One region of the Micromonospora sp. WMMD708 genome, then DNA from elsewhere that is predicted to be linked to it. Evidence: riboswitches for the same ligand, from Rfam matches in the RefSeq annotation. Region 1 holds a riboswitch; each other region holds the start of a gene.
The links. A riboswitch is a leader RNA that binds a small molecule or an ion and turns the genes downstream of it on or off. The one in region 1 is predicted to bind cyclic di-AMP.
Positions count from the first base shown of each region.

Region 2: another riboswitch for cyclic di-AMP. It lies ahead of ACN260_RS19755 (C39 family peptidase); the one in region 1 lies ahead of ACN260_RS26750 (coiled-coil domain-containing protein).
Region 3: another riboswitch for cyclic di-AMP. It lies ahead of ACN260_RS06445 (coiled-coil domain-containing protein); the one in region 1 lies ahead of ACN260_RS26750 (coiled-coil domain-containing protein).

Region 1 is NZ_CP186060.1:6,072,112-6,075,378, reverse strand. It holds gene ACN260_RS26755 (carbonic anhydrase) at 1-108, shown strand, start outside; gene ACN260_RS26750 (coiled-coil domain-containing protein) at 197-1,222, opposite strand; cyclic di-AMP (ydaO/yuaA leader) riboswitch at 1,226-1,357, opposite strand; gene ACN260_RS26745 (YibE/F family protein) at 1,524-2,867, opposite strand; gene ACN260_RS26740 (metal-sensitive transcriptional regulator) at 3,088-3,267, opposite strand, start outside.
Region 2 is NZ_CP186060.1:4,443,624-4,446,890, reverse strand. It holds gene ACN260_RS19765 (hypothetical protein) at 1-84, shown strand, start outside; gene ACN260_RS19760 (hypothetical protein) at 220-981, shown strand; cyclic di-AMP (ydaO/yuaA leader) riboswitch at 1,489-1,633, shown strand; gene ACN260_RS19755 (C39 family peptidase) at 1,907-2,755, shown strand; gene ACN260_RS19750 (CDP-glycerol glycerophosphotransferase family protein) at 2,875-3,267, opposite strand, start outside.
Region 3 is NZ_CP186060.1:1,398,056-1,401,322, forward strand. It holds gene ACN260_RS06435 (STAS domain-containing protein) at 1-297, shown strand, start outside; gene ACN260_RS06440 (SRPBCC family protein) at 396-863, shown strand; gene ACN260_RS06445 (coiled-coil domain-containing protein) at 985-2,043, opposite strand; cyclic di-AMP (ydaO/yuaA leader) riboswitch at 2,048-2,179, opposite strand; gene ACN260_RS06450 (cation diffusion facilitator family transporter) at 2,345-3,259, opposite strand.

The DNA.
Region 1 (3,267 bases):
CAGGTCGCCCCGGCCGAGGAGCCCACCGCTCAGGCGTCCGCCGTCGCGGTACCCGGGCCCGCCGTGCCGACGGGTGTCGACCCCGCCCCGGCGGCCGTCCCCGGCTGAACCGCCCCAGGCACGACGAAGGCCGCCCGGCTGGACCGGGCGGCCTTCGTCGCTTGCTCGATCGACCCCGATGGGGCTGATCACCGCGCTACAGCAGTGACACGTGCACGTGGTCGGTGTGGTCGGACGGCCCCGAGTACGAACTCCAGCCGTTGGCCGGGAACCAGATCTGCCGGTTCCAGATCACGTAGTAGATGCCCAGCCGGTCCGAGTTGCGGATCAGGAACGCGGCGAGGTTGTTGCCGTACATCCGGGTGTCGTTGTTGTGCCACGGGCTGAACCCGCTGTTCTGCAACGACCAGTCGCACGCCCTGCCCTTGGGGTGCTCCCACGGCCCACCGGGGCGGTAGCAGCCGACGAACCGGTTGAACCCGGCCCGCTTGACCTCCTTGTACATGTGCAGCGTGCGCGGGGTGACGCAACCGGACGTGGTCGGGTCGTTCTCACTGCACGACTCGCCGCGCCAATCGCCGTTGGCGCTCTGGCCGGGGGCGACGCGGGCCACCGGGGACGTCGCGTCGACCAGGCCGCCGGTGAAGCCCCGACCGCCGACCAGGGCCAGCGCCTTGTCGGCCTCGGTCTTCTTCTTGGCCATCAGGTTGGTCTGCTTCTGCTGCTCCCGGACCTCGGCGTCGACGGCGAGCTTGGCCTGCTCGGCCCGGGTCTTGACCTTGTTGACCTCGGCCAGCTTGCCGGCGTTGACCATGTTCAGCTCGTCCAGGGCGGCGGCCCGGCGGACGAAAGCGTCCGGGGCGTCGCTCTCCAGCAGCGCGGCGACCGCGCCGACCCGACCCGTCCGGTACGACTGGGCGGCGATCTCGGTGACCTGCGGGGCCAGCGCCGCCAGTTCCTGCTCCGCCTTCTCCACCTCGATGGCGTATTCGAGCTGGCGCTTCTTGGACTTCTCCAGCCGGGTCTTCGCCGCCGAGTACTCCCGGTTGGTGGCTTCGATGACGTCGGTGAGCAGCTTCGGCTCGTCGTCCTCCTCGTGCCCCGAGGGGGTGGGCGCGTTGGGCGCGGCCGTCGCGGGGGCGGCGGCCGGTCCGGCGACGATCGCCAGGGCGGCGAGTACGGCCACTGCCGGCGTCAACCAGCGGCGTAGGGGTGCCGTCACAGTTTTCCCTTCCGTCGACCGCCGACCGGGTTAGCTGACGGGTTCGGGACGGAAGTGGCCCCTACCGCTGGCGCGGATTCACCCCGGGTGCTCGGTTCCCCGGCTCGCCGTACGGCGATTGGGCGGTGGCACCGCTGGCGCCGGTGGGCGCCTTCGGCGGTGACCGGCAGCGAGGTTACCCGAGAGTCGTCCCGGGGATCTACGCCCGCAACCCGACCAAATGAGTATTTTCCCGATAGCGAGGGGTAATCAGTGACGCGACCGACAGCCGCGACCTCGCCTCCGGTCACGCAGCGCAGTGTCACCATGCGGTGTCCGTGCTCCTTTCCGGGTCTGGCCACCGTGCGGCGGCCGGGGTGGACGGATCGCCGTGCCGGGGCGCGCTCAACGCCTCCAGCGCCTCGGCGCGGTCGGGGGCCGGACGTGGGGTGGGCGGCGGCCCGGCCGTACCGGCGTCGGCCGGCCCCCGTCCGGCGGTCACGACCAGTGCGGCCAGTCCGGTGGTCAGCGGCACCGCCGCCACCAGGCCGAGGGTCGCCACCGCGCTGCGGACGATCTCCTGGGCCAGGAACTCGCTGGTGAGGATCTGGCCCACCGGGCGGCTGTCGGCGGTGAGCAGGAGCAGCAACGGCAGCGACGCGCCCGCGTACGCCAGCACGATCGTGTTGACCGTGGACGCGATGTGCGCCCGGCCGACCCGGGTCGCCGCCCGGTAGAGCTGCAACCGGGACAGCCCCGGGTTGGCGTGCGCCAGCTCGGTGACGGTGGCCGCCTGGGTGACCGTGACGTCGTCCAGGACCCCCAGCGAACCGATGATGATCCCGGCCAGCAGCAGGCCGTGCAGGTCCACGTCACGTTGGTACATCGACAGCGTGGTGGCCTCCTCGCTGCCGTACCCGGTCAGGTGGGTGGCGGCGGTGGCCAGCGTGCCCAGTACGCCGGTCAGCACCAGGCTGCCCAGGGTGCCCAGCACCGCCACCGAGGTCTGCGCGGTGATCCCGTGGGTCAGGTACAGCACCACGAACATGATCAATGCGGCACCGGTGACCGCGATCGGCAGCGGTGCACCCCCGGCGGAGATGCCCGGCACCACGAAGGTCAACAGGATGGCGAAGCTCGCCCCGAGACCGGCCAGGGCGGCCAGCCCGCGCAGCCGGCCGAACGCCACGATCGCCGCCGCGAACAGGGCGACCAGCCAGAGCAGCGGCATGCCCCGCTGGTGCTCGGCGATGTGGTAGCTGCTCGCCGACGGATCGCTCGGGTCGGCCAACGCGACGAGCACCACCTCGTCGCCGACCGCCACCGTCGGCGCTCCCGGCCCGGACGGTACCGGTGTCTGCACCTCCCGGCCCGCGTCCGGCCCCTGCTCGACGGCGACCGTCACCGTCCCGCACGGCCCTTCGGCCACCCCGGAGGGGCCGTCGGGGGTCTGCGGGGCGGGCGGGCACGGCTCGGTCACCACCCGGGTCACCGTGCCGTGGTGACGGGGCACCTGCTCACCTTGGTCGATCTCGGGGGTCGTGCCGGGCCAGAGGACCAGCGTGGCGATCACCGTGACCACGATCAGCGGCACCACCGTCATGACGAGGAGCCGCCGCACCCGCGGCGGGGTGGACGGGGTGGGACGGGTGTGATCGGCGCCCATGCGTGCGAGTTCTCCCAACGATCCGGGACGGGATACGTGTCAGCCGGCCAGCCGGTTCACCACGGGCGGCGGGTCATCGTCGGACGATGGTAGCCACCACCACGGCCCGTCCGCCCGGTTCGGCCTGCCCACGCGCCGACCCACCCGTACGGCCGGGCGGCTGCCCGTGGTCGTCGGCATGCTGCCGGGCCCGCCGCGACGCACATCCCCTCGGGGCGGGTCAGCCGCGTTTCATCAGGCGGCCGACGGCCGCCATCATCTCGGCTGCCATCTCGTCGGCGCGGCCCTCGGCGGCCCCCTCGTGCATGCAGTGCCGGGCGTGGCCGTCGAGCAGCCCGAGGGCGACCTTGTCCAGGGCGGCCTGGACGGCGGAGATCTGGGTGAGCACGTCGATGCAGTA
Region 2 (3,267 bases), 1.6 Mb from region 1:
CGGGAGCTTCCGGCCGCCACCCTGGTGACACCGACCGGCCGGGTGCCCGCCGCCGCCGGGCCCCGGGCACCCCCGGCCGGCTGACCCCGCTCCACCCGGAGTCACCCGCCAGCCACCACCACGACCTCGTCCCCGTACCGCCCCGGGCGGGCGTTGCCCGCAACGGTCCCGCCCCGGTACGGCCCCGACCCGCCACATCCGTCCGCGAGGTGTCGACCCGTGAACACCGTGCTCTCCCAGTTCCTGATCGGGGTGCCGACCGCCACCGCGATCTGGTCCCTGCTGCTCGTCCTCGCGCTGACCGGCCTCGCCGTCCTGGTCGCCCGTCCCGAGCGGGACCGGGCGACCGACGCGACCCCCGTCGTACCACCGCCGGACGCCCCACCCCCGGTCGCCGACCTGCGGCGGTACGCCGAGGAGGTGGCCGTCGCCGCCGCCGGGGCGGCCCAGACCGCCCGCCGTCACCGGACCGCCTGGCTGGCCGCCCAGGACACCCTGGAACGGGCCTGGCAGGCGTACGACGAGGCCGAGACGGCCGCCCGCCGGTTCGTCGGCGCGGGGACGCTGCCCAGCCCGCGTACCCCCCGGACACCCGCCGAGTACGCGGGCCGGGAGCGGTGGCTGCACCAGGAGGCGGTGGCGGCGCACTGGCGGGGCGAGTTGTCGGTGGAGCGGCTGCGGGACGTTTTCGCGCACCGCGACGGTTGGGACCCGCGCCGGCACCCCGTCGAGCACGAGGTGATGCTCGCCCGGGCGGTCCGGGAGGACAGGCGTGCGGCGTACCGGGCGGCGGCCTGGCGGGAAAGCGTCGCGTGGCGGGACGCCGAGCTGGCCGCCGAGGCCGCCCGATCCCTGGCCGCCGAGGCGTACGCGGCGGCGCAGCGGGTGCGGCCGGGCCGGGTCCCGCTGCCCCGTACCGCGACGTCGGCGGCGACCCGCCCCACGCAGGCCGCCCGCTGGCACCCGGCCCGGGTCGGCTGACCACCCCGCGACCGCCGCTCCCGGCCTGTCCCGGCCCGGCCCGGCCCGGCCTGTCCCGGCCCGGCCCGGCCCGGGGTGATCGACACAACGACGCGCAAATGGCGGTGTCCACCCCACGTTGACCCCGCAACTTCGGCCCCGTTGCGGCCCCAGGGCCCCAGGGCCCCAGGGCCCCAGGGCTCCGGGGCCGTGCGGGCGGGGGTCTCGGGGGTCGAATTGTTATCCAGCTCCGGTGTGGGGGGCGTCACGGCCGGGGAAAATCGGACAGGCAGTCACAGGCGGTCACATCGACTTCGATGATCATCGGAGGTTGCGGTCGGGTTGTCCGGTTGTCGCCATGCCGGGGTCCGACGACGCTTCGTCCCCGGGGCTGGCCCTCGCTGCCCGAGTGCCCCGCAAAGAAGCCGACCCGACGATGTTTACGCAGCTCACGGGGCTTGGCGGGAGGGAGGGCGGCCAGTAGTGTCGCTGCGGTCCGGTGCGGTTTCCGATCGCAGGAGGCGACGCCGCACCGACCCGCTCAATCGTGCACGTCACGAACCGGGGACCCACACGCACCACCTGGGGTGAATCTCCGGGCCACGGCCCGGGGTAGGGCGATCTTCCCGCCCGAATCCGTCAGCTAACCCGGTCGGCGGCAGCGGAAGGAGTTTCATCCTCGTGCAGCATGACCCCACCCTCTCGGTGGTTCCTCCACCTCGGTGCCGGGGTGCCGCCGGACCGTCGCGCCTGACGCGCTGACCCGGCCGTCCACCCCGCCGCCCGACCCCGGTCGGGCGACCCGCCGACCCGTCCGGCTCCCCGCCGGGCGGTCCCTGCCGAACGAGCGGCGCAACACCCGATCCGCGCGTGGCGTACCCGCCGCGTGCCGATCCGGCGTGCCCGGCCGCCTCGCCCCGTGGAGGAACACCCCGTGAAGCACCACATGAAGCGTCAGCTCCGCCGGCTGGGCGCCCAGCGCCCGTACCGGATGGTCGCCGGCTCGGCGGCGGTCCTCGTCCTGGCCGCCGGTGGCACCGCCCTGGCCGCCGGGGTCGACGACGCCCCGACCGACCAGCGCGCCACCGCCGTGGCCGAGGCCGCCCCCCGCCTCGACGACGTCGCCAGCCGTGCCCAGGCCCGGGTCACCGTACCCGCCCCGGCCAGCCCGTCGGCCACCCCTTCCACCAGCCCCTCGGCGAGTCCCACCCCGTCGCCGCACGTCACCCGGGCCAAGGCCCGCGCCACCGCCGACCCGGACCTGATCCGCAAGGCGACCCCGAAGCCCCCCTCGTCGAAGGTCCTGCGCTACGACTACCAGGCCCAGATCACCTACTACTACTGCGGCCCGGCGGCGGTACGCAACGCGCTCAGCGCGGCCGGCATCGAGCGCGGCCAGGACGCCCTCGCCGCCCAGTTGGGCACCACCGAGATGGGCACCAACTCGGCCGAGGACACCACCCGGGTGCTCAACGCCGTGGTCAAGGGTGACCCGTACCGGACCCGGATGTTCGCCGGCACCCCCAGCGACGCCCAGATCGAGCGGCTGCGGGCCGACGTGGTCGCGGCGGTCACCGACAAGCGGGCCGTGGTCGCGAACGTGGCCGGGGACGCCACCGACCTCGACGGCGGCTGGCACTCCTTCCCCGGTGGCCACTACGTCGCCGCCGTGGGCTACCGGGACAACGGCCGCACCGTGCGGATCGCCGACTCGGCCGACCCGTCGCTGCCGGCCTACTGGGTCAGCGTGACCACCCTGGCCAACTGGATCGCCACCCGGGGCTACTCCGCCTGACCGAGCCACCCCCACCCGCCCCGGCCGCCCGCGGCCGGGGCGGTGCTCGTCATGGGGCCGATGTAGCGGTGTCAGCGGATCCGGATACCGCAACATCGGCCCAAGAGGCCACCGCCGGGTCAGGCCCGGGGCGAGAGGACCGTGGCGCCCCGCGGGGCCGGCGGGGTCCAGCCCGGCTCCAGCTCGCGGCGGGCGGCGTCGAGGAAACCGTCGGCGTACGCGTCGGCGGGGAAGTCGCCCAGGTAGCGGCGGCGGGTGTCCCAGCGGGCCGCCGCCAGCGGGTCGGTGTCCAGCAGGCCGGTCAGCACCTCGTCGAGGTTGGCCATGTCCCGGCGCAGCACGTAACCGGAGCGGGCCAGCGGGAACCGGGTGAGGAACTCGTCGCCGTCGACGCCCAGGTCGGTCACCGCGTACGGCTTGCCCGAGTAGAGGTAGTCGGAGATGACCCCGGAGACGTCGGATACCAGCGCGTCGGAGCGGTTGACGCAGTCGGTCAGGCTCAGCTCACGGCT
Region 3 (3,267 bases), 2.2 Mb from region 1:
ATCGACGTCGACACCGCCTACGAGGTACGTGAGGCGATCGCCGAGGTGCTGGCCAAGGGCCGGCCCGCGCGGATCGAGCTGAACATGCGACTCGTCACCTTCATCGACTCCGTCGGGATCAGCGCCATGGTCGCCGGCTTCCAGACCGCCGAGGTCAGCGGCGTCAAGCTGATCGTCACCGAGCCGAGCCGGTTCGTGCACCGGCAGCTCTGGGTCACCGGCCTGCTCGGGCTCTTCGGCGCCCCGGAGCCGTACTTCGCCGGTGCCGCCACCCCCGAGGTCCTGCCCGGCGCCTGACCGGGCCACCGGTCGGCGTCAGGGCCACTGACCAGGGACGTTGCCAGTCCGTCTCCGGTACGGCACGATCGTGCGACCGACGATGGTCAGGAGGCCCGGTGGTCCGGCGGGAGAGCTTCAGCTACACGGTGCAGGCGCGCTGCTCACCGGCGGAGGCGATGGAGCTGCTGAGCGACCTGTCCCGGCAGGAGGAGCTGCATCCCCTGATCGTCCGGGTGCGCCGGCTGGCCGCCCGGCCGGGCGCCCTGGCCAGCTACGCGATCACCGACCGGCTGGAGCTGGGGCCGCTGCGGTTCCCCGTCACCTACCAGGCCGACGTGCTGCTCGCCGGCGACGACGAGATCGTGACGGTGGCCCGCCAGCAGCCCGGCACCACCGTACGCAACCACACCCGGCTGCGGATGGAGGGTGACCTGCTGCGGATCGACGTGGAGATCACCCTCGCCGCACCGGCGCCGTTGTTCGGCTACGCCTTCCGGCAGGCCCGCGCGGCCCACCTGGGGCTGGCCAGCCGCCTCGGTGCCGTTCTGGACTCCCGGGCCGGCGACCCGCCTCCGGTGGGCTGACCACCGCCGGCACCCCGGGCTGCCCGACCCGGTCGCGGCGCGGCGGCACCTGACCTGACCTGCCGTTGCGGCCGGCCGTGGTCCGGTGGCCCGCCCGGGCCGGACGGGCCACCGGGTCGGCTCAGATCATCGACAGGTGCACGTGGTTGGTGTGGTCGCTGGACGGGTCCCCGTTGCCCCCGCTGTACGCCTTCCACCCGCTGCTCGGCAGCCAGATCCGCTTGAACCAGATCACGTACAGCACACCGAGCCGGTCGGCGTTGCGGATGAAGTACGCGGCGAGGTTGTTGCCGTACGTCCGGTCGCCACCACTGGCCACCCCGCCGAAGCCGTTCCGCTGGGCGGCGAAGTCGCACGCCCGGCCCTTGGGGTGCTCGCCGGAGCCGCTGGGCCGGTAGCAGGAGACGTACCTGGTGAAACCGGCCGCCTTGGCCTGGTTCAGGGCGTTGAGCGTACGCGGGGTGATACAGCCGTTGGCCGGCGTCGGGTCGTTGACGCTGCACGACTCGGACGGCCAGGAGCCGTCGGAGTTGCGGGGCGCCCCCTTGGCGTTGCTGGTGGACGTGCCGTCCGAGCTGCCGGAGTCACGGGAGGTGGGGGCCGGCTTGTCGGCGGCGGCCACCGCCAACGCCCGTTCGGCCTGCTCCTTGCGCTTGCCCATGGTGGCGACCTGCTTGCGCTGTTCGGTGATCTCCCGGCTGACCGCGGCCCGGGTCCGGACGGCCTGGTCCCGGGTCTCGATCATCGTGCGCAGTTCCTGGTCCTCCCGGGTGGCGACCGTCTCCAGCGCGGCCGCGCGGTCCAGGAAACCGCTCGGGGTGTTGCTGTTGAGCAGGGCGGACATCGGCCCGAGCCGGCCGGTGCGGTAGGCCGCGCCGGCGATTTCGCCGACCTTGGCGGTCTGCGTGACCAGTTGCCCCTCGATGGTCTTGAGCTGCCCGTCGAGTTCCTGCTGGCGCTTGGTGGAGCGTTCCAGGGCGGCCTTGGCCTCCAGCCAGCCCTTGCTGGCCGCGTCGAGCTGGTCGCGCAGCGCCGGGGTGCCGCCCTCGTCGTCGTCGCCGGGGGCGGCGAGCCGGGTGGCGGGCGCGGCGGCGGCCGGGGTGAACGGCGCGGCCGACACGCCCAGGGCCAGCGCCGTGACGACTGCGGCCAGTAGCCGCGTGGTGGTGCGTACGTGCATGCGGATGTCCTTCCGTCAGCCGCCGACCGGGTTAGCTGACGGGTTCGGGACGGAAGATCCCTACCGCTTGCGCGGATGCACCCCAGGAACGTGGTTCCCCGGTTCGCCCGGGCGGGCGATTAGGCGGCGGCCTCTGCCTGGCGGAGACCGGGGCCGAGCCTACCGGTACGCGTGTGACGCCTGCCTACCTCGTGACTGAGGGTACGAGAGTGAATACCCTTAAAAGGGTCAAACAACGCAAATTTTCGCGATCTCTGTGCGTGCGTACCCGGCGGGGCTGACCTTCCGGCCCGGGGTGGGGTCACCAGTGGGCGGGGCCGCACGCGCCGGGGGTCGCTCCCGGCTCGACCTGGAGGGTGGCGTGCTCGATGTGGAAGTCCTCCCGCAGGGCACCCCGGGCGGCCGCCAGCACCGTGCCGACCTCGGCGTCACCGGCCAGGGTGAGGTGGGCCGAGGCGACGTCCATGCCGGAGGTGAGCGTCCAGACGTGCAGGTCGTGCACCTCGGCGACCCCGGGCACGGCGGTCAGCCGGTCGTGTACGGCGGTCACCGGCAGGTGCTCCGGGGCGGCCTGCACCAGGATGCGCACCGCCGCCCGGCCGAGCCGCCAGGTGCGGGGCAGGATGAACACGCCGATCGCCACGGCGACCAGCGGGTCGGCCCACCACCAGCCGGTGCCGGCGATCAGCAGCGCCGCCACGATCACCCCGACCGAGCCGAGCAGGTCGCCGAGCACCTCCAGGTACGCCCCGCGCAGGTTGATGCTCTCCCTGGCGCCCTCCCGCAGCAGGCCGAACGCGACGATGTTGGCGAGCAGGCCGAGCACCGCCACCACCAGCATCGGGCCGGCCAGCACCTCGGGTGGCTCGCCGAGCCGGCGGACCGCCTCGATCAGCACGTAGACCGCGACCCCGCTGAGCAGGACGGCGTTGGCCAGAGCGGCGAGCACCTCCAGCCGGTAGAGGCCGAAGGTGCGCTGCGGGTCCCGTGCGGCCCGCCGGGTGGCGGTGATGGCGGCCAGCGCCATCCCGATGCCGAGCACGTCGGTGAACATGTGCCCCGCGTCGGAGAGCAGGGCCAGCGAGCCGGTGCCGAAGGCGGCCGCCGCCTCGACCACCATGAGCACGGCGAGCAACCCGAAGGCCGCCCAGAGCCGGCCCCGGTGCCGGTGTGCGGCATTGCTCACCGTCGCGCTGTGGTCATGACCTGCGCCCACGTCCACAC